4 regions of the Anaerobacillus sp. genome follow, and region 1 is predicted to be linked to each of the others. Evidence: riboswitches for the same ligand, from Rfam matches in the RefSeq annotation. Region 1 holds a riboswitch; each other region holds the start of a gene.
What was found. Region 1 has a riboswitch for cyclic di-GMP ahead of ACK4M9_RS13945 (hypothetical protein). Riboswitches for the same ligand answer to the same signal wherever they lie in the genome.
Positions count from the first base shown of each region.

Region 2: another riboswitch for cyclic di-GMP. It lies ahead of ACK4M9_RS12675 (type II secretion system protein); the one in region 1 lies ahead of ACK4M9_RS13945 (hypothetical protein).
Region 3: another riboswitch for cyclic di-GMP. It lies ahead of ACK4M9_RS17855 (Ig-like domain-containing protein); the one in region 1 lies ahead of ACK4M9_RS13945 (hypothetical protein).
Region 4: another riboswitch for cyclic di-GMP. It lies ahead of ACK4M9_RS02425 (putative bifunctional diguanylate cyclase/phosphodiesterase); the one in region 1 lies ahead of ACK4M9_RS13945 (hypothetical protein).

Region 1 covers NZ_JBKBWN010000009.1:70,870-79,832, forward strand. The annotation lists gene ACK4M9_RS13905 (3-hydroxyacyl-CoA dehydrogenase/enoyl-CoA hydratase family protein) at 1-2,032, opposite strand, end outside; gene ACK4M9_RS13910 (hypothetical protein) at 2,314-2,589, shown strand; gene ACK4M9_RS13915 (spore coat protein) at 2,604-2,945, shown strand; gene ACK4M9_RS13920 (hypothetical protein) at 3,228-3,503, shown strand; gene ACK4M9_RS13925 (methyltransferase family protein) at 3,676-4,233, shown strand; gene ACK4M9_RS13930 (anti-sigma-I factor RsgI family protein) at 4,284-5,432, opposite strand; gene sigI (RNA polymerase sigma-I factor) at 5,432-6,139, opposite strand; gene ACK4M9_RS13940 (coiled-coil domain-containing protein) at 6,453-7,424, opposite strand; gene ACK4M9_RS13945 (hypothetical protein) at 7,447-7,932, opposite strand; cyclic di-GMP riboswitch class I at 7,962-8,044, opposite strand; gene ACK4M9_RS13950 (pullulanase) at 8,228-8,963, opposite strand, start outside.
Region 2 covers NZ_JBKBWN010000008.1:60,002-68,964, forward strand. The annotation lists gene hemB (porphobilinogen synthase) at 1-561, shown strand, start outside; gene hemL (glutamate-1-semialdehyde 2,1-aminomutase) at 634-1,923, shown strand; cyclic di-GMP riboswitch class II at 2,396-2,479, shown strand; gene ACK4M9_RS12675 (type II secretion system protein) at 2,600-3,004, shown strand; gene ACK4M9_RS12680 (prepilin peptidase) at 3,091-3,843, shown strand; gene ACK4M9_RS12685 (prepilin-type N-terminal cleavage/methylation domain-containing protein) at 3,856-4,293, shown strand; gene ACK4M9_RS12690 (prepilin-type N-terminal cleavage/methylation domain-containing protein) at 4,290-4,760, shown strand; gene ACK4M9_RS12695 (hypothetical protein) at 4,757-5,914, shown strand; gene pilM (type IV pilus biogenesis protein PilM) at 5,940-7,136, shown strand; gene ACK4M9_RS12705 (hypothetical protein) at 7,179-7,745, shown strand; gene ACK4M9_RS12710 (hypothetical protein) at 7,742-8,963, shown strand, end outside.
Region 3 covers NZ_JBKBWN010000015.1:36,069-40,944, forward strand. The annotation lists gene ACK4M9_RS17845 (TetR/AcrR family transcriptional regulator) at 100-714, shown strand; gene ACK4M9_RS17850 (hypothetical protein) at 1,097-1,690, shown strand; cyclic di-GMP riboswitch class I at 1,777-1,871, shown strand; gene ACK4M9_RS17855 (Ig-like domain-containing protein) at 2,124-4,876, shown strand, end outside.
Region 4 covers NZ_JBKBWN010000002.1:71,738-80,700, reverse strand. The annotation lists gene ppc (phosphoenolpyruvate carboxylase) at 1-420, opposite strand, end outside; gene ACK4M9_RS02430 (hypothetical protein) at 669-866, opposite strand; gene ACK4M9_RS02425 (putative bifunctional diguanylate cyclase/phosphodiesterase) at 1,132-3,387, opposite strand; cyclic di-GMP riboswitch class I at 3,471-3,557, opposite strand; gene ACK4M9_RS02420 (methyl-accepting chemotaxis protein) at 3,799-5,256, opposite strand; gene ACK4M9_RS02415 (ATP-dependent DNA helicase) at 5,517-7,820, opposite strand; gene ACK4M9_RS02410 (hypothetical protein) at 8,050-8,963, opposite strand, start outside.

The sequences.
Region 1 (8,963 bases):
TACTAATTCCATCTTGTGGACGGATGAAACCAAGTTTCGCTGCTTCATGGGCAGAAGTTGATACTTTAGCCATGGCAATTGTTTCAAACGTTCGATTAGCAATTGCCTGCAAGTCAATTTGTGCTCCTTCTGGTAGGCCTTCTAAAAGTCTTAAATAAAGCTCTTTATTTCCGCCACCACCAGGGATTAAACCAACACCGACTTCAACTAAGCCCATATACGTTTCAGCAGAAGCCTGAATTCGAGCAGACGGTAAACAAATTTCAGTTCCACCACCAAGTGTCATCCCAAATGGAGCTGAAATAACAGGTTTTGGTGAGTAGCGGATATTCGCCATCGCTTGTTGGAACTGACGAACTACTAAATCAATTTCAAAGAAATTATCATCTTGAGCTTCCATTAAAATCATCATTAAGTTCGCGCCAACGCAGAAGTTCTTGCCTTGATTGTTGATAACGAGACCTTTGTAGTTCTTTGCAACTTCTTCTATAGAGTAATTAATCATCTGCATAACATCTAAACCGATGGAATTATTCGGTGAGGTAAATTCTAAGCATGCTACCCCATCACCAATATCAATGAGTGATGCACCTGAGTTCTTTTTAATGACATTGTTATTTTCTTTAAGGGTTTTTATATGAATAACCTTTGGATTTTCAGCTGCTTGTTTGTATTCGCCATTGTTGTAAAAACGGTTACGTCCTTCGTAGAACGATTTATGGCCCTTTTCAAGCATTTCTTTTACCCAAACAGGTACTTGCTCACCTTCAGCTTCCATTCGCTCCACTGATTTTGCTACACCAATCGCATCCCAAGTTTCAAATGGTCCTAATTCCCAGCCAAACCCCCACTTCATTGCTTGGTCAATCGATAAAATATCATCGGCAATTTCTGTTGCTTTTTCGGCAGAGTAGAGAAGTACAGGTTTTAAGATATTCCAAACAAGTTCACCAGCGCGATCCTTGGCATATACAAGAGCTTTTAATTTTTCACTCTTACCTTTTGCTTGCTTACTCGCTTGAACTGATGGCGCTTTCATTTTCTTACTTGCTACATACTCCATTGTGTTGTAATCAAGTTCAAGAATTTCACTGCCGTTTTCCCCTTTTTTCTTTAAGAAAAACCCTTGACCTGACTTACTACCGAGCCAACCTTTTTCTGCCATATCACGCATAAATTGTGGCGGATCAAAGACAGCTTTTTCGGTGCCTTCTACTTGGTCGTAGACATTCATTGCTACGTGTAAAAATGTATCTAAACCAACAACATCTAAAGTACGGAACGTCGCACTTTTTGGTCTTCCTAACGCAGGGCCCGTAACAGAGTCAACTTCTCCGACGGAATAACCACCTTTGACCATCTCAGCGACAGTCACTAACAATCCATAAGTTCCAATTCTGTTGGCGATAAAGTTTGGCGTGTCTTTTGCTTCAACAACACCCTTCCCTAGCACATCTTCACCAAATTGTTTCATAAATTGGAAGACTTCATCACTTGTCTCTTTCGTCCGAATAACCTCAAGAAGCTTTAAGTATCTTGGTGGGTTAAAGAAATGCGTTCCTAGAAAGTGTTTACGGAAATCTTCAGATCGTCCCTCAGCCATTGCTTCTATAGAAATACCTGAAGTATTGGAGCTAACGATACTCCCTGCCTTACGATTTTCGTCAACTAAGGCAAAAACTTTCTTTTTAATTTCCAAGTTCTCAACGACCACTTCAACGATCCAATCAACTTCACTAAGGCGCTTCATGTCATCTTCCATATTCCCAGCTTCAATTAACTGAATATGTCCCTTTTCTGAGAGTGGAGCAGGTTTTTGTTTAAGTAATTTTTGTATGGAGTTTTGAGCTAAACGGTTACGCACTTGCATATCTTGTAATGTAAGCCCTCTTTGTTTTTCCTCTTCTGTTAGGTCACGTGGGACGATATCTAATAAAAGTGTTGGAATGCCAATGTTCGCTAGATGGGCGGCAATTCCAGATCCCATGACTCCTGATCCTAAAATAGCTACTTTACCGATTCTTCTGATCATAAGTACCTCCTTCTCTCCTTTGAATGAATACTCATTCATTTTTTGAAGAAAAAATTTTGCACATCAATGCGCAACATAAAAATCCTATTCTTGTTTACAGTTTAACTATAAAAGATTTCACAAAATTGTGCAATATAAATCTTCAGAAAACTTTAATTTATTTTGAATTTTTCTTTTTATCCTCCTCCATTTAAACAAAATATAGGTAGGATAGTTCGTTTTATAATGACAAACAATATAGCGAAAGCATGTCTTTCATTTTCCATAAGGAGGTATACAAAATGCAACAACAAATGCAGCAAAACCAAAGCGGGCAACAAGGTATTATGTCGCAACCACCAACAATCGTGACAGGTAAAGACCAGTTTTATATTTCTGATATGTTAAGCTGGAATTTATTGGCGATGAAAAAAGCACACTTTTTTGCGCAGCAATGTATGGACCCAGAAATCAAAACGGCACTTGAGCAATGTGGCCAAATGCACCAACGTCATTACGAAAAAATTATTAGCCACTTACAAAATCCAAACCAGCCTTCGCAAAGCCAATTGCAATAAGGGGGAAGAAAACAATGAGCAACCAAAATATGAAAATTGAAAACCCAAAAACACAAACACCAGAAACACCACAAATGAGTGATCGTGATTTCATTAATGATTGCCTTGCAACAGAAAAGTATATGACTAGCTCTTATAGCGTTGCTATGAACGAAGCAAGCCATGATAGCTTATACCAAGATTTAAATCAAATTTTTAACGAAACACAGGATTGCCAACGTCAGTTATTCAATTTAATGTTTAAAAAAGGTTGGTATTCGTTTGAAGCTGCCCAGCAGGAAAAACTTACTCAAGCTTACCAACAGTTCTCTGGGTATTCAAATCAATTCCCATACCAAAATAACACACTTTCTTAAAATGAAAAGGACTTGCATCGACGCAAGTCCTTTTCTATTACGGATAAAAGAACGCACATAGACCCCGGATCCATAAATCCATTATAGCTTTACAGTTTTTTTATCGAAGATACTGTAACAGCAAATTTTGTTCGACAATTTAGAAAAGATATATAATTTTTTGTAAAATTTTGTTCAATTCCCTTTTTTTACTGTTATAATAGTAAAGGTGTTAAGAAAAGTGCAGAGCGCCTGCCTAGGGGCGACAAGCAGGGAAACGATTTAAAAGGGAGCGTCAGATAGATGAAGGATAGTACTATATATGCCTCAATGATTTTAAGCATTTTATCCTCCAGTAAAGACAAAAATTCAGCCCTTAAAGCTGTTCAGCAAAACTTTGATTTTCAAGGTACGTTACGAATGGAAATTGAAGCTCTTTTTGATGACTTTCAAAACAGTGAGTCACAGTTAATTAGTGGTTTCTTACATCTAATTGAGAAGTTTCATAAAAATGAATATCCTTACATTGCAAACATCACCTTAAAACCAACTAGAGGCACAAAATATCATTCTTCATAACGCATTTATTACATAATTTATAAACGATACTTTACCAAAACGGTAAGGTATTTTTTTATGGCCAAACACGCTTGATTTTATATTTCACATAATATGGGCCAATCAAATAATTTTCAGATAATCGCCATAGCGATTGCGGATAAAAACCTAATAAAAATAGCATATTAACTATATGGAAAAGGACATAATTATTTTTGGCATCGTTGTTGGACTTTGGATTATTCAATTTATCTTATTTAAGGATCAACTTAGGAAGGAGGACCGTACTAATAGAGATGGGAGCCTTGTTTTATTACAAGCAAGCTTCCTACTATGTGTCATTGTTAGCATCACTTTTTCAAGGTTTTATACTGGCGAGGAAAGCCTATTATTAAGAACGATTAGTATTGTTTTACTAATTATGGGGATTTTTATTCGTTATTGGGCTTACTATGTCATGCGACATTACTTTACGAGAACTATACATCAACATAAGGATCGACCACTGCTTAGTTATGGTCCTTATCGTTTTGCTAGACACCCATTTCATGTCGGACTCTTCCTAATTACATTAGGATTATGTTTGTTTATATGTGGGCATATCATTGCACTACTAATTGTTTTCCCTGTGTTTGGAAGTATACTGCATTATCGAATGTCATTAGAAGAACAAATACTATCCGAAAAATACGGAGAAATTTATCAAAGTTGGTGTCGCCACCGCTTCCGCTTGTTTCCGTTTTTGTATTAAACATGAAGGTGCCAGGCACCAATGAAATGATTTCATTGGTGCCTGGCACCTTATTTTCCTCCCTTTACAGGAGGTTTTTTATTTTCAACCATAGGCCGTCCATTTTCCTGAGAGCGAATAGTACCTCGATGTTCTTTTACTGGATTTCCACCTTTATTTACGTACGGATGAACATTAACTGATGTTTCCTGTTTATTTCCCTTACCTTGATTGCCTTTTCCGCCATTATTCCGATTCTGTTTTTCTGCATGAGCGGGCTTCTTATCGTTGTTGCTAGCCCCACCTTTATTGTTTTGATTTGGCTTGGCATTAGAAGGTAAGTCACCTTTACGACCTTTTTCCTTGGTCTCTGGTTTTTTTTGTTCACCTTTATTATTCTTTTCTTGCGATTTTTGATTGTTATCTTTATTATTGCTTCCCTGTGACTCTCGCTTGTTGATGTCACCTTTGCCATTATTCTCACGAGGGGCTTTCGGTTTCTTGTCTTCATCTTTCATTTTTCTTAATTCTGAGACTGTTTTCCCTTTTGCTTCTGCTACATTTTCAATTAAACCTTCGTTTTTAAGCTCTTTTAAATAGTTTAACTTGTTAATCGAAACGTGCAACGTTTTGGCTTCGTCATATGTTTCAATATTAGTTTGCGAAATCTTCACTTCAATATCTAGTTCCGTACTAGATATTAACGCATGCTCAATTTCTGCGATGTGATCCTGATTTTCTTCTTTTAGTGAGATCACTGCAGTTTCTACAAATCCACTTCCATCTATAAGATAACCCTCATCAAAGGAATAATCGATAATCTTCTCTAATGCTTCGTTGAAAGTCAAACCAGTACTGTTAATAGAAGAAAGTAGTTCTTCCCCCTCTTCGTTGTAACTAACCGTTTTGACAACTTTCATCTGCTCATTTAAGTGGAGTTCAATACTAGGGTTAATGTCAATTGCTACTACATATAAATAATTATCTTCTTGGAACGGGAAAAAGAGATAAGCGACGATAGCTAAAAACATGACTGCCGCCATTGACATATATTTAAACCACGAAATAGATTTTTCCACATGAATATATCGTTCTCCCATAAGTGGTGGTGCTGCTTGAGAGGATCTTTCTACATTCTTAAACGTTCCATTTGGGCAAAGCAATACAATCACATCTTCAGTTACCTTAACGACTATTCCTTCCGTGCTCTTCCTGCTCATCAACTGCCACCTCCTTGAATAAATCCACGTAAATGCGTCCATTGTGGGTTTAGCTTTAGCAATACTAACGTGATCAAATATTTACGATGACGCTCAATTGTTTTTACATTATAATCAGTTTTCTTTACGAAGCTCGTTGTAGGGAATTTTTTTTTATGAAGAAGCTGATCGATAAAATCCTCATCTTCAATGAATACATCAGCAATCTCAAATAAGCGTTCACGCGTGTCTTTATGTTTTGGAGAAAACTTTTCAAGGTCTTCAAATTTGATCTGGAAACGACTTAACGCCTCACTTAACTCTAATATTTCTTCTACTAGACTATTGGCTTGCAATTCCTTTTCGTAATTCTTCAAAGAATGCTCTACTTCATATTGAGACTGGAAATTTTCTTCATCATGTTCATTAAATGTATAGTGCTTCTCATGCTGCTCTTTTCTAAAAAAATCAATGAGATCTCTTTTAATTAATAAATAAACATAATTGACAAAGCTTCGTCCTTTCGAAGCATCATACGTATCGATCGCTTTATTTAATGCAATTAAACCAATACTAGATTCCTCTTCACTCCAGCTGACATATTTTTTACAAATATGACCAACAGCATTGAGTACGTAGGGCTTATAATGACGAATTAATCGTTCACGGACAAGTTCATCGCCACTTTGGGCATTAGTAGTCGCTTCAATTACATTAACACTTTCCATTCCCCACGCCTCCTTTACCGATATTACATCATTCTCTACTATGATTTGATAAAGGAATAATTTCAAGCTTTTTTTACATTTACAGGATATTACCAAAAGATGAAGAGACTTCCTCACCTTTATACTTAAGCAAGCTTATTTTTAAAGTCACCTTAAGTAAATGAATTTCATATTTACCAAAAATGAGCCATATCAAACTATATGTAGTTGCGAGTGACTTTACGCAACTACATATAGTATCTAAATGGCGATAATATAAAATTGAAATTCATTAAAGTAAATAATCATTTGAGTTAGTCTCTTCTATGTTAAATTAAGGTCTTCCACCTTGTTTCCCTTTATCGTTACCGTTACCTCTTTGGTTCTTTTCCGAAGAAGCTTTTTCTGATTTAGTGTCGGACTTTGCTTCAGCTTTCCCTTCTTTTTTCTCAGCCTTTGTAGAAGTTCTTTCTGCCTTATTAGTAGCCTTTTCTTGTGCTTTTTCTGCTTTTTGCTCAGCCTTTGCAGAAGCTCTTTCTACTTTTTGTGTAGTCTTTGCCTGGGCTTTTTCTACCTTAGCTTCAGCTTTTTGATTTTTTCGCTCCGCTTTATTGAACTCTTTTTCCACTTTTTCGATTTGCTCTTCGTTTTCTTGAACTGGTTCTTCTAATTCAATCTCTTCAACTTCTTCGTTCAGTTCTTCTTCAGCATCCTCTAGGCTTGCACGCAGACGAGCTTCAGCAGCTTTTTGCATAGCTCTTTCTTGATTTGCTAGCGCTTTTCTAATCCCTGCTTTCGCTTGCTCTGGAAGATCTTCTCGTTCTAATAACGCTAATAGATTTTGGCCTCTTTTTGAGCGAATTTCTGTGATTACTTCCTCTAGTTCATCAAGTTCCTCACCTGCTTCTGCAGCTTCTTCAAGAACTTTTTCCGTTTCCTCTAAATGAAGATTATAGTCCTCTAGTAATTCTTCTACAGCTTCCTCATTACCAGCCTCAATAGCATTCTCTAGTTCGATTTCAATTAATTCGATTAATTCGTCTTGTATAATTGCACTATCAACGATATCCTCTGTTAACTCGGCCTCAGTCTCTTTCATATCGCGGGTAAGTTCACTTAGATCTGAGTCAAGCTCATTTACGTCTAAATCTTCACTAACCTCTTCTTCAAAAACTGCATTTTCTTCGTCAACTGAAATTTCATCCACTGTTGGAATTTCTGTTTCTACCTCTTTTTCAGCAAAAGTAACCCCACCCATTGTTAAACCACTTACTAAAATTGCAGTTGATACAACTTTCTTCATCATCTTCATCTCTCCCTAATCCCATTTAGTATAATTTGATGCTCTCTCGGAATGCCTCAATCTTTGCTTTGTTCTCCTCGTACAACTCGTTTGGCGTCATGATCGTCACAATTACATGGCGATTTGACTGTTCTTCGATCCAAACCCCTGTATAAATACTTTCCTGTCGCTCTGATTGCCACGAGATAAAATTTAACCCTTCACCGGTAACCGTTACATTGCCTGCCGCTTTTTGAAGTTCTTTTTTAATTTCTGAAACGGTTTTGCCTTTTGGGATAACTGAAATCATAGCTACTAATTTTTCATTTTTTACCTTAATACCTTTAGCAGTTACTTTCTCAATGACCCAACCATCTGCTGCCTTAATGCGTATTCCTTGATCTGGATTGTCGTAAAAGTCAGAATCAGTTCCTAACCTTTTGTCTTCAGTTACCCCTTCGGCAGCTTTACCACAGCCGACTAGTAAAAGAAAAGAAATCATTAGAAAAATATGTACTGCCTTTTGACTCATAAAAGTCACCTCTTATTCACTTTTTATCAACTGGCAACTGGCTGACATAGGCTAACCCTTAGTCCCTTTAGCTTTGCGTCACCACCTTTCAATGGCTTTGCCTTTGACTTGTTTTCCGTCCTTGCTTATCTATACGGTTAGCTTTTAATTTTTAGGGGGGGAAATAATATTATTTTAAAATTAATTAAACGTTTGATTAAACTAGTTTACTTTGCTGCAGTTTAGCGTTTCTTAAAAAAATAAAAAAACCACAAAAAGCAAAATTGCCATTGTGGTTTCTTCTCGATACTCATCCTTACGCTTTCTTTCTTTTTACATAAAATGTAATAGCTCCCGCTACTAAAACCGCCAAGACTACAAACAACCAGTTCATCAAGTTATTATTTTCTGGAGCTTCTGGCGTTGGTGCAGCCGCACCATCCTCTGAAGCTACTTTCACTACGATTGTCGTTAATGGCTCAATTGTAATTTGCTCACTTGAAAGCTCGAAACCAGTTGGATTTGCTACTGGCGTTACTCCTGCTTCATCTTTATCTACGATGACAATCCCGCTAGTTAAATCCAAATCTAACGATAAGACTCTTGCCTCAGTATCAGCATTCACAAATACATAATAGGCATCACCATTTGTCGCTTCGTTACGATAACCGATGACTAAATCCTGAGCTTGGATCTCAGGAGCATTAATTAATGTAACATTAGTATCAATTAATTCTTTGCTGCCAAGTCGGAACGCATCTGTTGATTTTCTCAGTTCAATAAGTCCTGTTGTGTAGTCTCTCGTAAGATTATGAATTGGATATTCCTCTTTATTTGTCGCTTTGTTCCAATCAAACATATTAATGATATCTGACGAGTCGTATGAATCGTGAATGAAATATGGATACGTAAACGGTACGCCATTTTCATCTTCCATATACGTAGACTTATAAGGTGCTTCAGTTGTTTCTGCTCTAAACTGTTTTGTACGACCAAACTCTTGCCCTGCATGGATAAATGCTTTACCTTGCGCCGTTAACACCATTGCATTT
Region 2 (8,963 bases), on a different contig from region 1:
TTAAATGATCCGACTCTTGATCTTTTAGCAAAAACAGCTGTTTCCCAAGCTAAAGCGGGAGCAGATGTTATCGCTCCATCAAACATGATGGACGGTTTTGTTGCAGCGATTCGCCATGGATTAGATGAAGCAGGTTTCGCACATATCCCGATTATGTCTTATGCTGTTAAATATTCTTCAGCATTTTACGGACCGTTCCGTGATGCGGCTCATAGTGCACCATCATTTGGCGACCGTAAAACATACCAAATGGATCCTGCAAACCGTCTAGAAGCCCTGCGCGAAGCAGAGAGTGATGTTTTAGAAGGCGCCGACTTTTTAATCGTTAAACCAGCACTTTCCTACTTAGATATTATTCGTGAAGTAAAAGATCATTTTTCTTATCCCGTTGTTGCGTATAATGTGAGTGGCGAATACTCGATGATTAAAGCTGCTAGTTTAAACGGATGGATTGATGAAAAAGCGGTTGTTATGGAAAAGCTAATTAGTATGAAACGAGCGGGAGCTGATTTAATCATTACATATTTTGCAAAAGATGTTGCAAAATGGTTAAGTGAGTAACTGTCATTGATTGTGAAGTTTTTTGGTTAGACATGTACAAATTGATAACTAACTAAAAATAGGGGGATTAAAATGAGATCATTTAATAATTCGAGTGCTGCTTTTGCGAAAGCAAAGGAAGTAATGCCAGGCGGAGTAAACAGTCCAGTTCGTGCCTTTAAATCAGTAAAAATGGATCCAGTTTTTATGGAGCGTGGGAAGGGTTCGAAGATCTATGATATTGATGGTAATGAATATATAGATTACGTACTCTCGTGGGGACCGCTTGTACTAGGCCATGCTGATGATCAAGTTATTGAAGCGCTGAAGAGCGCGGCTGAATTAGGGACTAGCTTTGGTGCCCCAAGCGAACTAGAGACGAAAATGGCGGAGCTTGTCATTGAACGTGTTCCTTCTGTAGAAGTTGTCAGGATGGTTAACTCTGGTACAGAGGCGACGATGAGTGCGTTACGTTTAGCGCGTGGCTATACAAACCGAAATAAAATATTGAAATTTGAAGGCTGCTACCATGGACATGGTGATTCCCTCCTTATTAAAGCGGGTTCTGGAGTCGCTACACTAGGTTTACCAGATAGTCCTGGAGTACCAGAAGCTGTTGCCTTAAACACACTGACGGTACCTTATAACGACTTAGAAAGCCTCCGTTATGCCTTCGAACAATATGGCGACGATATTGCAGCGGTAATTCTTGAACCTGTAGCAGGAAATATGGGAGTTGTACTTCCGCAACCAGGCTTTTTAGAAAGCGTTCGTGAAATCACTGAGAAAAATGGTACATTGTTAATATTTGATGAAGTAATGACAGGATTTAGAGTTGGTTACCATTGTGCACAAGGTGTCCTTGGAGTTACCCCTGACTTAACTTGCTTAGGTAAAGTTATTGGCGGTGGTTTACCAGTTGGCGCCTATGGCGGTAAACGTGAAATTATGGAAATGATTGCCCCAAGCGGACCTATTTATCAAGCTGGAACATTATCAGGTAATCCATTAGCAATGACAGCAGGCTATGAAACGTTGTCGCAGCTAACAGAAGAGCATTATGCGGAATTTAACCGCCTCGGTAAAAAGTTAGCAGAAGGATTATCAAATGCCGCTAAAAAGCACGGCATTCCACATCAAACGAGTCAAGCTGGTTCAATGATCGGTTTCTTCTTCACTAATGAAGAAGTGACGAACTATGAAAAAGCAAAAACATCTGACTTAGATCGTTTTGCAGACTACTTCCGCTACATGTTGGAAGAAGGGGTTTCGATCCCACCATCTCAATTTGAAGGTATGTTCCTATCAACGCAACATACTGACGAAGATATTGAAAAAACAATTGCCGCTGCAGATAAGGCATTTGCAAGGCTAATTAAATAATGATTAAACATCTGACCTAAAAGTCGTCTTATCCCTCAAATCGATATCCTATAAGTTCATTGGATCTAGATTGAGATAAGGTGATTTTAGGTCAGTTTTTTTGTTTGTTCAAGATATATATTTCCGATGTGTCTGCACCTTTATAACAGAGCTTTATGCACTTGAGGAGCTAGCATGAAGCTAACGATGTGTTTTGCTAGAGATGAATAATGGGTAATCATGCAATGAGAAGTCGAATCGTGTATGACAATCTATTGGATTTTACCTTTTTAGGAAAGTGAGAAAAGTGTTTTTTTTAGGTCGTTATACCTATATTAATTTTACAAATAATGTAAAAATAAAAGTGTTTATGTAATAATTTGAGAAAATATGTAGAAATTATGATCGGATTTTACTATATTTCACTTTTTATTATGAAAGTAAACTGCTATAATAAATTTATAAGCTAACATAAATCAAAATTATCAATCTATTAAATAAAGGATGCAATGAAAAGTGACTGTTATTTGGGCACCTAAGTCACTTGGAGCTAGTGGTGCAACCCGCCTTTACAAACTTATGTCCTATAAGCTTTGTAGAGGTTTTTTTATCTGTTACACCGAATTAAACGCTGGTTTTAAGAGTAAACCATACTCTTGACATAAAAATTAAAACAAAAAAGGGAGAGATTTTAAAAATGTTTAAAGCTATTCTCAAACGTCTTAGAAAAGACCAACGCGGTCTAACGCTTATCGAGTTATTAGTGGTTATAGTTATTTTGGGGATTATTGCGGCGATAGCTGTGCCTATGCTGATGGGGAATCAGGATAATGCACATAGAAATACAAACGCACAAAATGAGCAAATACTCCAAGACGCAATTAACAGGTTCTATATAGATAAGAGCACATATCCTACGAATGCCACTACTCTAAATGATCAACTAACTAAAGCAACAGGGTCTCCTGCTACTGGTCCTTATGTCAAAGAAATACCGACTATTAAAGCTTTTACTGGTTGTACACCAGCAACTGGAACAGGAACTATTAATGGTTGGGACTATGCTTCCGGAGTTATATCGGCGCCTGCTGGGTGTAAGTAATATTTTTTTTAAGCTGTCGCTACGCTTGATAGCGGCAGCTTTTTTAAAACCGAAAATGCTTGATTTTGAGAAAGGAGAGATCAACTTTGTTATTAATTGATTTTTATGTTTTACTGGTTGGCTTACTATTAGGCAGTTTTTTCAATGTAGTTGCCATTCGACTCCTTAAAAATAAATCGGTCGCTTTCCCACCTTCTCATTGTCCAAATTGCAAGCATAAATTAGCGGTCTTTGATCTTATCCCAGTTTTCAGCTATGTATTTTTAGGTGGAAAATGTCGCTACTGTAAAACAAAAATTTCCCCGCTTTACCCATTTGGTGAGTTGTTGACGGCTACTTCTATTTTTATTACGTATAAATGGGTTGGTCTAACGCTAGAATTAGTTCCGGCACTTATTTTAACGATTTTACTAGTATTAGCGGTTTTAACAGACATTCGCGAAAAATTAATCCTAGATGTAATTACTCTTCCAGCTTTAGTAATCTTGCTGATTGCCCGTTTGTTCGTCGGCAGTGAGCCGTTTTGGTTTTATTTAATTGGTGGAGTAGTAGGTTTTTCATTACTATTGTTAATTGCAATTGTCAGTAAAGGAGGCATGGGCGGTGGAGATATTAAGCTTTACGCTGCGATCGGTGTCGCTCTTGGTCCGTGGATGACGATCATGAGTCTCGTCCTTGCGTCCTTTGTTGGTACAATTGTTGGAATTACGCTAATTATTTTTGGTATTGCCAAACGGAAGGAACCGATTGCTTTCGGCCCTTTTATTTTTATCGGAACATTTGCCGCCTATTTATGGGGGAGAGAAATATGGAATTGGTATGTGAACTTATTTTGGTAAGGGTGTGAAAACATGAAAAATCAAAAGGGAGTTACATTAATTGAGTTATTAGTAGCTGTCGCCTTACTTGGGATCGTTGTTATTCCAATCGTTACAATGATGACAGGATCTTTTACGAACACGGTTATACAAGGGACAGAGAGTAAAAGTCTCTACTATGCTCAAGAAATAATAGAAGAAGCAAGAATAATGTCGTTTCCAAATGGTTTAGCAGGCGTTTCGCTTTACGGTAAATGTACGAATTCAGGCTGTTCTGAAATTAATTACACAAATATTTCTGTACCGATCTTAACAAATGCTGAAACAATGTATCGGATTGAATTTAGCAATTTGGACAATGCGAATCCAACTACCATATTAGATGATTTCTATGAAATTAAAGTATTTGTTGAAGTTAATGAACCTATCAATCAAGAAGTGGTATTAGTATCGGTGGTGAAAAGGCAATGATGGAAAACCAACGTGGAATTACTTTACTCGAATTGCTTGTCACAATTACAATATTGACAATCATTTCCACACCGATATTTCTATTGTTGAATAATACCATAAAGGTCCATAAGGAAACCATAGTCGAGAATCAGCTTCAACATGAAGCAAGGTTTATTTCACAATTCATGAGTGAGAAAATTCGCGATGGTGCCGTATTTACGTTTGTATCAGGAAATTGGACATTGGGGAAAGCTAGTGAGATTTTTTTTCGATATGAAAGTTCAGAAAACAAGGTTTACTTGAGTGACACAGAAAATGCTCTATCAAGTCACGTTGATCAATTTACTATAACACCAGAGCCTATCGAAAATCCTGTGAAATATCATCTATCTTTAAGGCTTAAAAATCAGAACAGAGAGTTTGAATTAAATACAACCTTGTATAATAACGCAAATTCACGTTATAGGGTGGGTGATAGTGAGTGAACCGAGGGAACATAATTAGAAATGAAAAGGGTGCCGCTCTATTATTAATATTATTTCTAATAGTCTTTGTTGCAATTGTAGGCGCAACTATGATTAATTCAACTTTTTATGGTAAGAAGAACAATGTTATCGCATTAGCAGATCAGCAGGAATTTTATCGATTAGAAGCCGCTATTGATATGATGTTACATCAATTGCGAGAGTTTGAGGTTGTAGATGGTATTCTTTTGAATAACGACGGTGTGAACGAGCCTTATCCAGCGCTAGATGAAAATGGAAATGAAGTACCGATTATTAAACGTGGACCTTATTATTATTTAGCTATGGGGCAACCGTTAACAGGAAGCTATGTTATTGACGGTCAGTCTGTTCAAGTAGATTTAACAGATGTCATTGGACCAAATTCTATCTTGGAAGGTCAAAATCAATATACTTTTAAACTAACATCACAGTTTACTAGTTCTCAAAAATTTATTCGAGAACTAGAATTGTCAGTAACCGAAGAGGATAAAGATGAAATGAGAGATGTCCCCCCCCCACCACCAGGACAAGTGGGGCCACCACAAACGCCGAAATTTCCTGGTAATAGTGGTGATAGGATAATCTTTATTGACTCAAAAAATGTCCATCATAATCAAATAGCATGGAATAATATAACTAAGCCTACAAATTCCACATTGCAAAGTTTTATTAATTATTATGGATTAGATACGACAAAAGCTTTAACGAACTGGAATGGCGTACCTGTTCCAGATGTGGAAAAAATCAGATACTATAATGAAATAAATGCAAGTGGAAACGCAGTAAGTATAGCTATACAAGAAGGATACCTTACTTATGCTAATAAAGTTAATATCACAGGATGTGGTGGAGGAAGTGTAACGATTAGTGGGGTATTAATTGCTAATGAAATCAAAATTGGTGGACAATGCACATATTATTTAGGCGGCGGAATTATCACTGGGAAATTTGAGCTTGGTGGAAATGCTGCTAGTGTACTTGTCGACGAAAAAGGTGGCTTTAAAGATGATGGTAGTGCTGGTGAATATACTCCATCACCACCTTATATGTTACCACCTATTAATTATGATGATTTTAACTGGGGATTAGATCCAAATATAAATATAACAAATATGGAAACAATTAGAAAGTAGCTTTTAAATTTAACGAGGTGACCACATGTTCCTACCAAAAAGCTTTTCAGGCTTAGATTTTCGTGATCAGAAAATCACATTTGCTACTATTAAAATGGAAAAAAATTTACCGGTGATTACTCATGTTGCTATTAATAATTTGAATAGCCATTTACTTGATGGTGGACGTTTACATGACAGTGTTGAAGTATCTTCAAAGCTACGTAGTTTTTTATCTGATAAAGGAGCTTCAAAGCTTGTTCATATTGCGATTCCAACACAGTTTACGATCGTCCGTAAACTTAATACGTTACCTGACTTGGGAGAGCTTGAGCTTTCCCGTTTGCTACACTTCCAAATCGGTGATAGTATCCATCTTCCTTTTGATGACCCTGCCTATGATTTTGTAAAGATTGGTTCAATCCATCCCCAAAAAACATTAAATCTCGGGGATGAAGACTTAAATCTAGATGACTTAGCTGGTGCAGCCCAGGAAGAAATGAAAGGCTCTAGAAGTGAAATTTTATTTTTTGCAACTTCGAAGTTGTTAGCTGAAGATTTGGCAAAGGCATCTCAATCGGCAGGTTTTAAACCACGCTCAGCAGAAATTCGTGGGCTTGCTCTGCAGCGTCTTGTTAACTATGCCAATCCAAGCTGGCTTACTGGTACGGAATTGATTGTCGATGTCTCAGAGGAATCGATCGATTTGCATATTTTTAAAGATGAACTAATTATTTTTACGAGAACGATGCCTATTAATCGTAATCAATATATGAGAATGCCAGCTCCTGTAGTTAATGAGCAAACCCTTGTATTGGAAGCTGAATCTGGTGAACTTGCTTTTTTCGATAACGATGACACCCTTACCTTAAGTGAAATTGAAATTGACAACACAGAAGTAGCGGCAACAGATATAAAAGAGGTTTCTGATCATCAAGCTCAATTCGATGAAGAGGCCTATATTAATGACTTGATCAACGAAATTGAACGAGCCCAAAACTTTTACCGTTATTCATTAGGGGAACGAGATAGTGAATTTCGTAGAGTGATTGTCACTGGAGAAAACGCCAACCGTGCTTTCACAGCGCTTTTGGAACGGATGAATTCAGAAGTTTGTCGGATTGATTATAGCTCCGTTGTTGCGCCAGGGTTTATGCAGCATCAGTTATTAGATATGTGCAGTGTAGCGATTGGTCTTGCAATGCGCGAAAACGAGAAGATAGATAAAAAGTGGAAAAAGTAATGATGAAATGTGAGATTGTTTCATTAGAATGGGGCGATTACGTTGAGAATTAGTATTAACTTACTTCCAAATTCGCATATAGAAAAAGAAAAGAACTCTTCCTTAATGCTAGTCCCAGTAGTAACAGGGTTAGTTGCTTTTGTTGCTGCTGCTAGCTTTTTAACCTATTCATATTTCAATTTGAAAGGTGAAGCCGCCGAACTCGAACAAAATATTAGTGAAAGTTACGGCTATCGCGATGTTCTACAAACCGATGTCGCATCGAAAACTACAGGAATTACCGAATATAATTTCGTTGAAAAGTACAAAAATGCAGAAATGTTACTAAATTCGATATATAAAGATACGGTCGATTTAAAAACAAACGTTTATCGTATCTTACCAGAAGATGCCAACGTCGATAACTATTCATATTCAAACAATGGTGAGCTAAATGTTACAGTGACATTTGCTTCAAAAGGCGATGCAGCGATTTATCTTAATCGACTTCTACAAGCTAAATTTGTCAATACTGCCGTAGTTCATTCAATTAATAGTGATAGTGAAGAAATTAGCTATACTTCTCAATTTGAAATTAAGCTTAAAACGTTAGTAGGTGATCCACGATGAACGATTGGGTAAGGGGGAACGGTAAACTACTAACCTATTTATTTTTCATTCTCTTTTTAATTCTCGTTGCTTTCTATATGTATATGATTCGTCCCGTTTCAGTTGATGTAAAGAATAAACAATTTGAGTTGTCAACAGTCAACAAAGAAATTGATGTGTTACAAACGTGGTTACATGAATTAGAGGTCAATATTTTAACTCCAGATGAGCAAAAGAAGTTATTATCTAGTATTCCAATTCGGCCAAATGTTGAGCAGATAATCGCCGACTTAGAGAGAACAGAGTTGGAAACAGGTGCGGTTATCGAAAGTCTAGGATTTATAATTACTAATTCTGCTTCCGAAGTTAATTCCACAGAGCAGCAAACAGTAACAGATAATTGGGTAACAATCTTACCTGAGGCAGTGCACCAAATTTTTACAGACAAGATTTTACCTATCAAAGATATATCCGTCTCATACGTCGAAATCGACGTTTCGATCAATGGTGAAGCAGCTGCGGTTCATTCATTTGTTAGTGAGCTGGAAAAACTTGAGCGTGTTGTTCATGTGCAAAGTTATAATTATTCCGAAGAAAATGAGGAAGAAGAAACTCGCCTTACAGGCTCAATAACATTTCGAGTATTTTTCTTTGAAGATTTCGCCGAATTCATCACCGATGATCGAAGTTTTCAGCTAGATTACGAGTTTGACCCAAGTAAAATTAAACGTTATATTCCATCTACAGAATCTGCTGAAAATAAAACTCTTATTGGCAATGAAACCACCGTCGGCCACGACAGTGGAAAGTGGAATGGTGGTCAAAACAGTGGTGGCGATTATGATAAAGGTAGTACTACTAGAGATCGGGTAATTCCTAATTTTGGATATTTAAGCTTTGAGTTTTATCAAAAAACATTTCCCGATGAGCCAATAATGGATGGGGATAGTGTCTTTTACATCGTTCAAACAGGGGCCTATACATCAGACTATTATTTAAACAGGGCGATTGAAAATTTAATTGCTAATGGATTTTTCCCTCGAATTCGTGGAAATTCGCTAAGTTTAATTTTTACAGCAATAGCTGGAAATGAAAAGATTGCTTATGGAAAAGCGAAGCTACTGTCAAGTCAAGGCTTTCCATCGTTTGTCAAAACGATGCCTTATCGTGCTGAAGAGCCATTAATTCCAGAAGCAAGTGCGGTCGTAGAAGCAGTTACTGCAATCAATGACTTGAACT
Region 3 (4,876 bases), on a different contig from region 1:
TCCCAAAAGCATCACTTTAGTGACTATGTTTTCTAAAAATAGCTAAAGCTTTAGTTTAACTAGTTGCATTTAACTTTAACTCACGACAGGGGGATTACAGTGAAGAAATTAACCATTCCTACTCAGGTCAAGTGTGACCGAAAGGTTAAGGAAAGACGACAACAATTGGTAGAAGCGGCCAAAGTCTTATTTTTGGAAAAGGGATTTCATAAAACGACAACTCGAGATATATCAAAAACAGCCAAATTAAGCTTTGGAGCAATTTATGAATATATTGGAAGCAAGGAAGATATTTTATACTTATTAATAGAGGAATTTTACGATCAGTTGGATGGAACCTTACAGACTATTCATTTGGACAATAACAGAGTCAGTTTATATACGTTTATTAATGCATATTTCAGAGCGATCGATCGACTAAGTGGTGAAATCAAAATTATCTACAGAGACCTTCAATCATTACCAGCCACATATATTGAGTATGTGCTCTCTAAAGAAGCAGAATTTTTCAATTTTGTTAAAAAGGTACTTAAAAGAACATATCAACTAGAAAACGCTATAGTAAGTGAAGAATATATTTCTTTGTTGGCTCGGAACCTAATCATTCAAGGGCATATGTGGGCGTTTAGAAGCTGGGACTTAAAAGATAAGCTATCGTTAAAAGAGTATATTGATCTCCAAAGTACATTTTTTTTGAATGCCATTCAGGAGTAGCTTAAATTTTATATGCTTTTCACCCCTGCTCCTTCAGAGAATTTGAAGGGGCTTTATGTTGATGTTTCTCAATAGGGGAAGCTAATGAGCGAGGAATCATGACATTGCCAGTGAGTAATAACAAAAAAATCTAAAAATAGTATACCCCTAAAAATATCATTTATTGTATAAAAATGTATAATTATGTTATTCTACTACTATATTTAACTACCAAATGTTGAATGCCTGTACAACAACTCTTACCATCGTTGGTAACTAGTTGTAAAAACAGTTTACTATGGTTTCGAGTGGGTCTATAGAAGTTTCTGTGGTAATTCATTAGGTGGTTGCATATATTCAGTAATAGTTTAAAAAAAAATGAAATGATTAGGGAGGTAAGAAAATGGAATTTTTAAAATTTTTATTGGCATTATTCAGAGGTCAAAAATCAATAGCAGACATTAATGTAAATGAAATGTTTCGACCTGCTGCAATAACATTAGGTTCAGCTTCTATAGCAATAGGACTACTATATTCTTATATTGGAGCAGTTAGTTTTTGGAATGACAAGTTAGATTGGAAAGATTTTTTTACAGGATTAGTGAAAAACATTCCTTTAGTTGCTGTAAGCTTTGCTTTAGTAGTAGGATTACTATTTTTGTTTTTCACGGTTTTAAAAATAGATAAAGACTGGAAGTTCTTTGTTGTACACACAGCTATCATGTTTCTTGCAGTTTTACCTTTTTTACTACTGGCTCTAATTTTCTCATCTAACGTAACGTTAAGTGTCGTATTTGGGCAGGTTAGTAGTATCGTTCCATTCTTGTATTTGTTTTGGTTCTTAAGTAACGAAAGAGAAATTGCGATCATTAGAGTGTTTTGGGGCGTAGTATCGTTATCAATTTTAATGAGTGCTACATTTAATTTATTGGGGGTTAATCCTTTTTCAATAACTACAATTAATACGATTAAAACAATATTAGGTAATATTTTTTAACTAGTCTGTTTGATTAACTGAAAATTGGGAATTATATGAGGCTTTTCCATCATTTCCAAATGCTAGTTTAGTTGATATATTATTTTTAACCGAAAAGGCAAACCTAAGGAAACTTAGGGACGCAAAGCTAAAGGGGCTTCATCGTAGAAGATATTCGTTAAGCACTGGCAATGTTATCATTACCTTTCCAGGTGCACAGGTGATTATTTTTCCAATCCCTATTTAAAATACTTCAATAAATTTTAGCACTTAGGATAAAAAAGCTACATAAGTTCCTCATCTAAATGGCTAGATTCTGTCTCTTTTCTATTAGTACTTTCTAGCAAAAATCTACCAAATTTACTCTTCATATTTTCTATTTAAAATCAGTAAATGATGATATATTAAATATACTATTAATATAGTAGAACGTTTTGAAATTGAGGCGAATAGGATGTCAATTGATTTAAAGAGATTGGTAAAATTGTTACTTATTTTAGTTTTTGTTTTTCCCCACTACCCATATGTAATAAATGCAGAAGGAGTAGAAGGAACAGTAGTCAGTGGATTTTTAAATGAGGACACGACTTGGACCAAAGAAGGCTCACCTTATAGGTTAATAGGAAACCTTACAATACCGAAGAATGTCACGCTAACGATCGAGCCTGGAGTGTCTGTTGTTGGTAAAATTGGTGTCTGGATCCAAACGTCTGGGAAATTGGTTGCAATTGGTGGAGAGACAGAAGGTGAGCGAATCAATTTTAATACTGCCTATATTCAAAGCACATCTTTTCCAGAAACCTATGTCCATCTTGAAAATGCAAATCTAACTCATGGATTTAACGGTGGCTTTTTGGTGACAGGAGCGAACCTTTATTTAAAAAATAATAGATTTTCCAATGGTTCGATATCTGTATCATACCCGAAAACAATAGAACCACTGATTTCAGGAAATTTATTTCAACAAAACGCTACAGTAGATGTTTGGCTCGGATCTAAAAATACAAAAATTACCAATAATACGTTTTTAAACATTACGGGTGATGCAAAGTTCCCTGACATTAGTATTGGTTGTAGCCTTGACTGTCAAAGTCCAAACCTTGAATTGTCAGGAAATAACTTTTTCGGATTAGATCATGCTTTTATAAAATTTCAAAGTGATAAACTGCTCACCTTTGATGGAGCAAATAATTACTGGGGAACTACAGACATAACAAAAGCAAACCAATTCATCATTGATGCAAGTGATAACCCCAATTTTAGAGCCTTGTTAAAAATAGATCCGATTGCCTACAAGCCATTTGATTACGGGCATCCATTTGGAGAACTTACGGTGCCATTCGTTCATTCGGTGGGGGATGATCATCAAGTGGTTACTGGTCTGACAGATTCTGATAGCAAAATCGAAGTTTGGAACGCTACTGGAAAGATAGGGGCGGGATTCTCAATTCAGAACGGAACGTTTTCAGTGGATATTCCAAACCAAAGAGTTGGTACTGAGCTCACGATTTTTGTAACTGACAGTTATAACCGAATTAGTGAACCTTTGACTACTATTGTTCTTGATAAGACAGCTCCTGAGGCGCCGATTGTTGACGAAGTGACAGATGCGATAGATTACGTCTCGGGTAAAGCTGAACCTGGGGTTAAGATTACTGTTATGGCAACGGGGAAAGTGCTTGCTATAGGCAATGCCGATCAAGACGGCCAATTTAAGATCAGAACTGGCACACTCCGTGCTGATAGTACGATAGAGGTTCAGGCTGAAGACGATGATGGAAATAAGAGCTTAGTTGTTACAGTAACAGTCCGAGATGTCACCCCTCCAGCGAAACCTGAATTAATTGAGGAATTTACTGACGCAGTCAATTTTATTAGGGGGCTTGCGGAACCAGGTTCAACCGTTGTTGTTACTTCAGGTTCTACTGAACTATTACGTCAAACTGCAAAATCCAATGGTGAATTTGGAAACTATATCCAACCACAAAAGTCAGGGGAAATAATCAAGATAGTTGCTATAGATAAGTCAGGAAACAAAAGTGAACCATTAATTGTTGAGGTGAAAGATGTCACCCCGCCTTCTCTTTATGTATATCGATTTGGTGACAGTAACGAATACCTCTATGGTGTATCTGAAATAGGTGCCGAAATCTACGTATTAAAAGATGGGCTACTCATCGGAACAACTATTGTTGTAGGAGACCAGGACTTTAAGGTAGAAATCCCTCGCCAACTGGCTGGAACGAAATTAACCGTCATTTCTAAGGATAATGCTGGCAATGAAACGAAAACAGAAATAGTTGTTGAAGACGTTACTTCCCCTACAAAGCCAGTGGTGGACACAGTGACGGATAAGAGTAATGTGGTTACAGGTAAGGCTGAAGCTTTGACAACTGTTCAAGTTCAAATTGGTACTAGTGTTGTTGGGACTGGTCAGGCCGATATAAATGGTAGTTTTTCAATAAAAATCCCTGTCCAAGTTGCAGGTACGGTCATTAAGGTAACTGCCAAAGACGCTGCGGGTAACATCAGTGCTTCAACGAACGTAACCGTTAAAGATGTGATACCACCGGCTGTTCCAAAGGTAAATGGGGTAACGAATAAGACTTCTACTATCTCCGGGAAAACAGAAAAAGCCGCTACAGTTACCGTGAAGATTGGAACAAAAACGTATTCAGGGAAAGCTGATGAATTTGGTAGCTATAAACTATCCATTCCCATCCAAAATGCTGGAACGGTCATTTCAGTTACAGCGAAAGACGTTGCTGGAAATACTAGTGCGACTAGAACTGTAACGGTGACAAGGGTCGCGCCAAATGTTCCTGTCATCAATACAGTTAATAATAAAGCAACGTCTGTATCGGGTAAAACAGAAAAAAATGCTACTGTTTCGGTAAAAATCGGAACAAAAACGTATTCAAGTAAAGCAGATGAAAACGGTAATTATAAACTATCCATTCCAGTTCAGAATTCTGGAGCTATCCTTTCAGTAACAGCAAAGGATACTGCAGGGAATACTAGTGCGACTAGAACTGTAACGGTGACAAGGGTCGCGCCAAATGTTCCTGTCGTCAATGCGGTAAACAATAAAGCCGCTTCAGTGACGGGAAAAACAGAGAAATATGCTACTATTTCGGTGAAAATCGGAACAAAAACGTATTCTAGTAAAGCAGATGTGAAGGGTAACTTCAAAGTATCAATTCCAAT
Region 4 (8,963 bases), on a different contig from region 1:
TGATAAATCATTCAACACCTGTTGAATGGTATCCTCGGTAAAATTGCTTTCTTTTAAGGTAGCTACCGCACTTTCAATTGAAAGAGGTTGTACACTACTTTCGCCTTGTAATTGGTACTGACGTTGGCGACGGATTCGATGATTTTGCTCCGCGATATTAACTAAATGAAAATAAATTGAAAAAGCACGGATCACGTGTTGGCGTACAGGTGGCTTAAGACTACTAATCTCTTCTTTTAAACTTACATAAAGTTCCTCTTTGTAGTTTTTCCTTAAATTCTTCGTCTTCTCTCTAATTGTTTCGACTTTTTCCAGTAACTCGATACCACCGTGATGAACGAGAATTTCCCCAAGGATATTGCCGAGCTTTTTCACGTCGGTCCGTAACAGAGAACCGTTGTCTGCTGTAACATTGATCATTAAATCATCCTCCTGTCTATATTTTCACTACATTTACAGTACCGTTTTAAAATTATACTTTATCAATAATCAACATCTCTACCCGATACATTCGGCGTCCCACTTGGACAATAAACGTCCCGATTATGTATAGCAACTCCAAGTATGCTAATTAACGTTATATTAGCATAAAATAGGTTAAATTTAAATATTAAATTTTCTGACATCTCTAATTCGAAGGTGTGCTACTCTTCTTTTGACACTCTTTCTTACTTTAGTTGCTCGCATTCTTTTAGAAGAAATTCAACAGTCTTTCCAACTTTTTCATAGCCGAACTGATACGAGGCTGCTTTAATTTCTTCAAAAATTAATAGATCAATAACCTCATCTCGATCAACCTCAGTCCATTTATTTTCCCTGTCCATTTGTGCTAGTTGCATTTTAATTCTTTCTAATGCTTGTTCCATAACATTAACCTCCAATATAATGTCGGTGCCAGACACCAATGAAAGTTCACTTTCAAACAACCCAGATGTAATATGATCGAGACAAACCATCCAATCGAAGAAAGTGAACTTTCCTGTAGATAAAATTTACAGAGTAGACACCTATTATCGTATTTTACCATAAATAGGTGCCTGGCACCTAGATGAAAAGCCAAAAATCCCCCTTCTAATGGGGGTTTCTTGGCTTTTTCGTACTAATTTATTGAGCGGTGCCAGGCACCAACTTTTACATTTGGTGTCTGGCACCCTGATTTGTTAATAGTTTTTCAAATTGTTCTGCGTTTATAGGTTTTGAAAATAAGAAGCCTTGTCCAAAATTACAGTTAAATCTTGTTAAATTGCTAACTTGCTGCTCAGATTCGATTCCCTCAGCTACGATACGAAGGTCTAAATTTAAACCGATATCAATAATTGTTTTTATTAAAGGGTGATCAGAAGCCTCTGTAAGATTATCGATAAATAACTTATCAATTTTAATTGTATTAATCGGTAATTCCGTAAGAATGTGTAATGACGAGTATCCAGTGCCAAAATCATCAATCGCTGATCTGACCCCAAGTTCGTTTAACGCCTTCAATACTATTATCGTTTCAGAAACATTTTGGATGCTCTCTGTAATTTCTAGCTCTAAAAATTGCGGCTCAAGTTCAGTTTCTCGTAAAATATTTTTCACAGTTTCGAAAAAATTACTGCTTTGCAGTTGGCGAACCGAAACATTAACAGATACACTCAGGGCCGGAAAACCCGCTTCTTGCCATGCTTTATTCTGTTGACATGCCGTCTTTAAAACCCATTCTCCGATTGCAATGATTTGACCAGTTTCTTCTGCGATCGGAATAAATTCTGCTGGTGAAACTGCCCCCATTTCAGGATGGTGCCAACGTAATAGTGCTTCCATGCCAACAATCTTTCTCGTCTGCAACTCTACGATCGGTTGATAATTTAGCAAAAATTGCTCTTTCCTCAAAGCTTTTCGTAATCCGTTTTCGATCTTCATTTTTCTAGAAAGCATTTCGTTTAATTCTGAATTGTAAAAGCAAAAATTGTTCCGCCCTTTACCTTTTGCCACGTACATAGCCGCATCTGCATTTTTCAACAATTGTTCGCTAGTAACACCGTGTTTTGGATATAAACTTATTCCTATACTAGGGGTTATTGTAATTTCATGATTATCAATGCTGAAAGACTTTGCAAGTTCGATAATAATCTTCTTTGCTAAACTAGTACATTGCGCCCTTGTTGTTCCAGGAAGGATAATAATAAATTCGTCGCCACCAATCCGATATAAGAAATGCCCTTCGTCAATTGTTTGTTTTAGTCGTTCTGAAGCACATACTAAGAGTTTATCGCCTACGAGGTGACCAAGAGTGTCATTAACAAGTTTAAAGCGATCTAAGTCAATTAATAGTAAACCGACCTTACAGCTATCTGGTCTAACCATCCCCATTATCTTAGTCAAATCTTCATTAAAGCGGGCTCGGTTATGGAGTCCAGTTAACGAATCATGATAGGCCAAATATTTAAACTCACTCATTAGCGTTTTATTTTTCTTTAGAACTACTAATTGACGAACAATAATCATCAAGAATATAATAATGAGTCCGACAGTTAAAGCATCACCCCTCCACTCGTAGCTATTTAAGACAAATACTAATAAAATAATCGCACTACCATATGAAAAAAGATGTTCTTTACTTTCAACGTAATTTTCTAATCTATAATCCTTTTCAGTCAAATTTTTCTCTGCAAACAATGCTGCATACCCGATAAATAGAGTTGAAATCAACCAAAATGGATCGATCCAACTCCCAAACTCATAGGTACCAATGACCGCTAAGTATAAAAAAGTCGAGTCAGCAACAATTTGAAAAAAGAAAGCAATTGCGAGAAAAAATATAACTCTTCTCTCTTTACTATGTATGGAGAGATAATATAAATATGTCATCATAAATAAGATGCTCAAGTTCGCAATTGGGAAAGCGATTGTTAAAACCATTGCTAAAACTGAATGATCCCAAAGTTCCCAGATCGGTCTGATTAAGTAGTGTATACTTATAACAATCGCTGATGTCATAAACACCAAAATGTTAAACAAATAAGGGCTATTTGTTACGGAACCGCTAATTTTTTTCGTTTTATAAGTTAGTCCTAGCAAATAGAAAATGTATGATAGAAACCAAAATAAGAAGGACGTATTTGAAAATTCTTTAATTGCTTCGGCCAAAAGCGAATAAAGCCAGAGGAAATTCCCTAAAAAAGTAAAAATAATTCCTAAGCCAAGCAATAGCCAAAACAGTTTATCTTCATTCGTTTTGCGATAAGCTCTCATAATCCATATAAAACTAATAATTGTACCAATGATTGGAAAACCACTCGCACCTAAAGTTCTTAGCGTTTGATCATCCTTAAAAACAAAACACCATCCATAAAATAAAAGTACAACAATAATCGGAATCCACACAGCTATTCTTCTTGGAAGCATCCTACGTCCCCCCTAACTTTCAAAAAATAAAAATAAAAATAAAAAGCTATCTCCAATGGAAATAACTTGTCAGCTAATTCTCCTTTGGTAACTCAGCCACCTTAAGTTTAATAACCATTAGGTCTGAAGCTTTGCGTCCTTACCTTTCAGTAAGTTTGCCATTTCAATTGAAATATTCTTTTAGGTAGTATACAGCTTTAAAAACTAGTCTTTTAGTCTCGAGTGTTACAAGAAAGTCATTTAATAACTACTTCTATTTTACCATAAACGTTGTAATATGAGTAAACTTAATTTGTCTAATAAGTAAATTACCTAGTTAATATAACCTATTATAGATAAATGTATTATTTAATAAGGTGCCAGGCACCAATGTTGCATTGGTGCCTGGCACCTAAATGATGGTACCTACATTTATATTAGGTTTGTTGCACGCTCTGTTGTTTCTTGCATGTATTCGGCGATCTTCTGGCTATCAACATTAATGCTTTCGATTGTTGCGCTCATTTCTTCAAGACTAGCAGCTGTTTCTTCGATTATTGCAGCAAGCTCATTTGTCGACAATTCTACCGATACCGATTTTGTTTTAACATCGTCAGAAAGCTTTTGAAATTGAGCAAATGTGGCATTTAATTTAGCTAACGTCATCGAAAGTAATTTAAAGGACTCGTTCGCTAAGTTTGTCGTTTCTACGCTGTCTTTGATTTTCGTCGTACTATTTGCCATTTTATTTACAGCGCTTTGGTTACTAGTATTTAATTCACGTAAGTTTTCCGTGATTTTCTCTGCCGTTTGATTCGTCATTTCTGCTAAATTGCGGATCTCTGATGCAACTACTGAGAACCCCCGTCCAGCCTCTCCAGCCCGGGCTGCCTCAATTGAAGCATTCAACGCAAGTAAATTCGTTTGCTCGGAGATTTGCTTAATATTATCAGTGAATGAATTCGTTTCTTCTATTTTTCTCGTTAAAATAGCAAATGTGTCATTTAATTCCTCAATAACTAGTTTCATTTCTTCCATTTCACCAGTTAGTTCATTAATCTTTAGTTCTCCATCTTTCGAAACGGTTGCTGCATGCTCAGATTCCTTTAGTAATGTTTTTGAAACTTCACCAAGTTGATCCATAGATTCTCTCGTTTCACTAGCAGTTTCAGCTATTAACGAGATTTGTTCACTTTGCGTTTGGCTTCCAACCGACACTTCATTGATTGAAGATTGCATTTCTTCTTGAGCTGCGACACTATTTTGAACTTTTCCATTTGCATTCATCAAACTTTCAACGATTACAGCAACTTCTTTCTCTAAATGAAGCTTTTGCTGCTCTTTCCTGCTAGCCTCGTGTTGTGCTTCAGTTAGAAACTCCTGTAGTTTTGAGAATTGATCCTGAGCCAATTTTGTTATTGTTGCTAACAAAACTCCTGTCAAAATATAAATAAGCAAAGTACTTACAAATAAATCTTCATAATTATCATAAATCAAGAAAAAACTGATCAGCATCACAAGCCCATATCCATAACCAATTATCAATAGTATCTTGTTAAAGTGCAGAACAGAGAAAACACTTAAGAAAAAGATAATAATAATGACTGACATATTACTAGAAATTCCAGCTATCATCGAATAAAACGTGAAGCTATATATCGTCACAATACTTAAATATGAGAATAAAGTAACTTTCTTTAACGTTTTATTTACCACAAAAAATAATAGAGAAAAGACGATCAATTGGGAACCATAAAAAATGGATAAATCGATATTTTTATAGATTAGACCATATAACAAGCCTACAAAAATCGAAAAAGAATATGTATAGAACATGATTGAATTCTTTTTCGTAGTATCATCTAATTTCATTTTTTTAACTAATTCCATAACAAAACCTCCTAAGTAGTATCTAAGTTGTACATAGTAAAAATATGATACCATATGTTTCGTCTCGTTAATATAGGGATATTGTCGGAAAATAAGCTATTTTGTCGAAAAAGGTCAGGTTTCGTAATTGCGATTAGTAAAAACCTTTATTTTGTAACGACTTTATTTATAAGTCTCACTTAAAAACATATAAATGCTAGTTTTCCAGCCTAAACAGGGTTAGTTTTTCTTATAGGACAACCCCTTGCTAAGTTGATGAATTAAAGCTTTCTATAATTCTGCCACTCACTAGGTAATAAACTTCGATATTTAGTCGACAAGTAACGGTCATCCATCAGAATGATCACTCCTTCATCCTCCTCCGAACGAATTAGCCTTCCGCCTGCCTGATGAACTTTATTCATCCCAGGATAAACATAGGCAAAATCAAAGCCATGATACCCTTGTAGGGAATAATATCGCTTCATCAAATCTTGCTCCTCGGAAATTCTCGGGAGACCTACACCAATAATACAAACCCCATTTAAACGATCACCGCGGAGGTCTACACCCTCAGAAAAAATACCGCCTAACACGGCAAAACCAATTCTTACTCCAGAAGATATAGGTTGAAACTTAGCTAAAAAAGCTTCTCTTTCTTCTTCAAACATCGCTTGCGCTTGAACAAGTAGCTCAATTTTTTCAGTACATGCAACTTCCTGATATTGTTCTAGCACTTGTGCCAAGTATTCATAGGAAGGGAAAAAAACTAAGTAATTTCCTGTACGCTGATGAAATATTTCTTTTAAATCAATGATGATTTTATCAATTGATGCAGGACGTTCTTTGTACTTCGTCGATATCGGACTTACAATTACCTCAACCTTGTTTTCATCAAACGGTGATGGTAAATCTTGAAAATAATCAACGTCTTCACCTCCCAATACGGTTTGAAAATAGCCGAGGGGATGTAACGTTGCCGAAAAAAAGATCGTCGCTTTGGTTTTTTTTGTTGCGCTCCGAATTAGTCTAGAAGGATCAATACATAGAAGCTTGACTTCGACCTCGCTTTTGTAGGTCGTTACCAACGTCCGATAATGGTCATCATACATACTCGCAACTCGACAAAACGCCTGCGCGACGTAAAATAGATCTTTTACGACATTGTAGTGGTCTTCAAGATGATTTCCCAAATCAGATAGCCAACGATCACCAAGATCGACAAACTCCTCTACCAAGTGAACAACGTGTTCTGGTAACTCAAGAAAGTCAAACTGATCCTTCGCCATTAGTTCCTTTTTCCATTGTAGCAACAGGTCATTTATGGCTTTTGTCGCTTGGTAAAGGGGTTCATCGTTCCCTTTCAGTATCCGACTCGCTTCTAGAAAAGCCGATTTAGAAAGCACTGCAGAAAACATCGCTCTCGCCCGATCGACCAAATTATGAGCTTCATCGATTAGCAACACCGTTTCTTTATGGTACTCGCTCCAGCGTACCATTTTAACCCTAGGATCGAAAAAATAGTTGTAATCGCAAATGACCGCATCTGCGTGTAAGGCAACATCAAGTGAGAACTCAAATGGACAAAGTTGATGTTTCCTCGCATAAGTCTCGATTGTTGTCCTGTCTATTAATTGTTCCTTTGTTAATATATCGATTAAGCCTTCCTTAAGGCGATCGTAGTAGCCTTCAGCAAAGGGACAATGCTCTTTTGAACAATAGACTTCCTCTTGAAAGCAAACCTTTTCCTTCGCTGTGATAGTAACCGTACACCAAACAAGCCCGTTCTTATTCAACAATAAAAAGGCCTCTTCTGCTACTTGTCTAGTAATCGTTTTTGCTGTTATATAAAGAATTCGTTCAGCTTTTCCTTCACCTACCGCTTTGACCGTTGGGAAAATCGTCGACATGGTCTTCCCTATCCCAGTCGAAGCCTTCGCAAACAGCCTTTTTTGTTCGGTAATCGTTTTATAAACAGCCTTCACAAGATCGCGTTGTCCATGTCGGTAAGTACTGAAAGGAAATGATAGCGCAGAAATACTCGCTTGGCGATTGGACCTTTGCGTAAATCGTATATGTTGAAAATGAAGATAATCGTCCAATAGTTCTTCTATAAAGATGGTTAGTTCTTGTTTGGTAAACGTGTCTTGAAAGGTGACAGTTTCTAGGTTCTGTCTACTGGCATAAATGAGATGAATATCGATTTGCTCAAGGTTATTTTGTTTTGCATACACATAAGCGTACACCATCGCTTGTGCCCAATACGTCGGATTGTCCTCTTTTCTTATGTTCACTAAAGTCCTTGCTGTTGATTTAATTTCTTCAATGACAACACCAGTTTTTTCAGTAATAATTCCATCACATCTGCCATGAACGGTAACGGTGAAACCATTTCGTGTAAACTCCTCTGTTAATGTCACTTCTTTTTGATAATTATCTTCCCGATCTTTCTGCAGACGTTGGTGCGTTTTTGTGCCCTCTTCTAAAATATGAGCGCCACCAGCACCCATTTCGATACTACCACTCATCATCACAAACTCGACTAAATTTCGTACCGAAACTCTTAAATTATTTTGGTCCATCATTTATTCACCTATTATTCTTTTTTTAGAAAGTAGAGTAACATTTTCCACTCATTTAATTTAAAGTGAAGCTAATTCGATTATAACGAACGTTAGTTCTTTTGTCAGGGGAATTCATACAAAACATAAAAAGCGTATCCTTCAAGAATATAAGAATGAAGGATACGCTTTTTTATTTTCTAGTCTACTCGTTGCTTAATTAGGATCAATAATAAACATAGCACCTTTACAATTAATCAGAAAAAATCTCTCTCTCAAAAGAATTACCATCACTATAAATAACTTTCAAAACTAAGCTCGTATACTCGAATTTTTCATTCGGCAAATTCGGAAAATTTTTATGATAATGAAAACCGTGCTCTTCTATATCCCAATTTGAGTCATGATCAGCTTCACTAAAATCTAACTTTTCTTCTTCGATTAATTGCCCATTTTTATATTTATTTAAATAAGCATCTTTTAGAAAAACTTTGCCATTAGATGGCATTGTCAAAACTGATAGATGGAAACCCTCATCATAGATATCAACAAAGGTTTCAAGACTGCCATAATAATGGTTCCCTAAATAACCAATATTATCTGTAATGATTTCTCCACTTTTTACTAAATCATTTTTTGAAACGGTGACATAATACGAAATTTCACTTTTATTATAGTCTCTCATGTATCCCTCATCAATTGCATCTGCTTCCATATTCGTACTGCTTCCCACCGAAACTGCTGTATACCACTCAGGCTCCAATTGAAAATCAAAAGGAATACTCACTTCAAATAACCCTTTTCCAATCTCAACAGCAGGAGCTGAACTATATTTTGGGTCTTCACCTAATTTGTAATGAAAGACAACTTCAGAATTAGTTACTAACTCTCTTATTTGCCAGTTAAAATTCAACTGCATTTGTCCGGATCCTAGGTTTTTATTTCCAACTTCCATTCTTACCGGACTAATCCAACTTTGCTCCCTCTTAAATTCTTCCAATATCCCGTAAAAATTACTAGCTTGATCTTCTACAGTACTCCTAATATCATTTTGACTATAATAAATTGAATTCACCTGATTTTCAAAATCGCTGAACCTTAATAATAAACGGGCGTTTATCAATAAGCTAATTACCAATAAGCCGACAATTATCATTTTAAAAAACT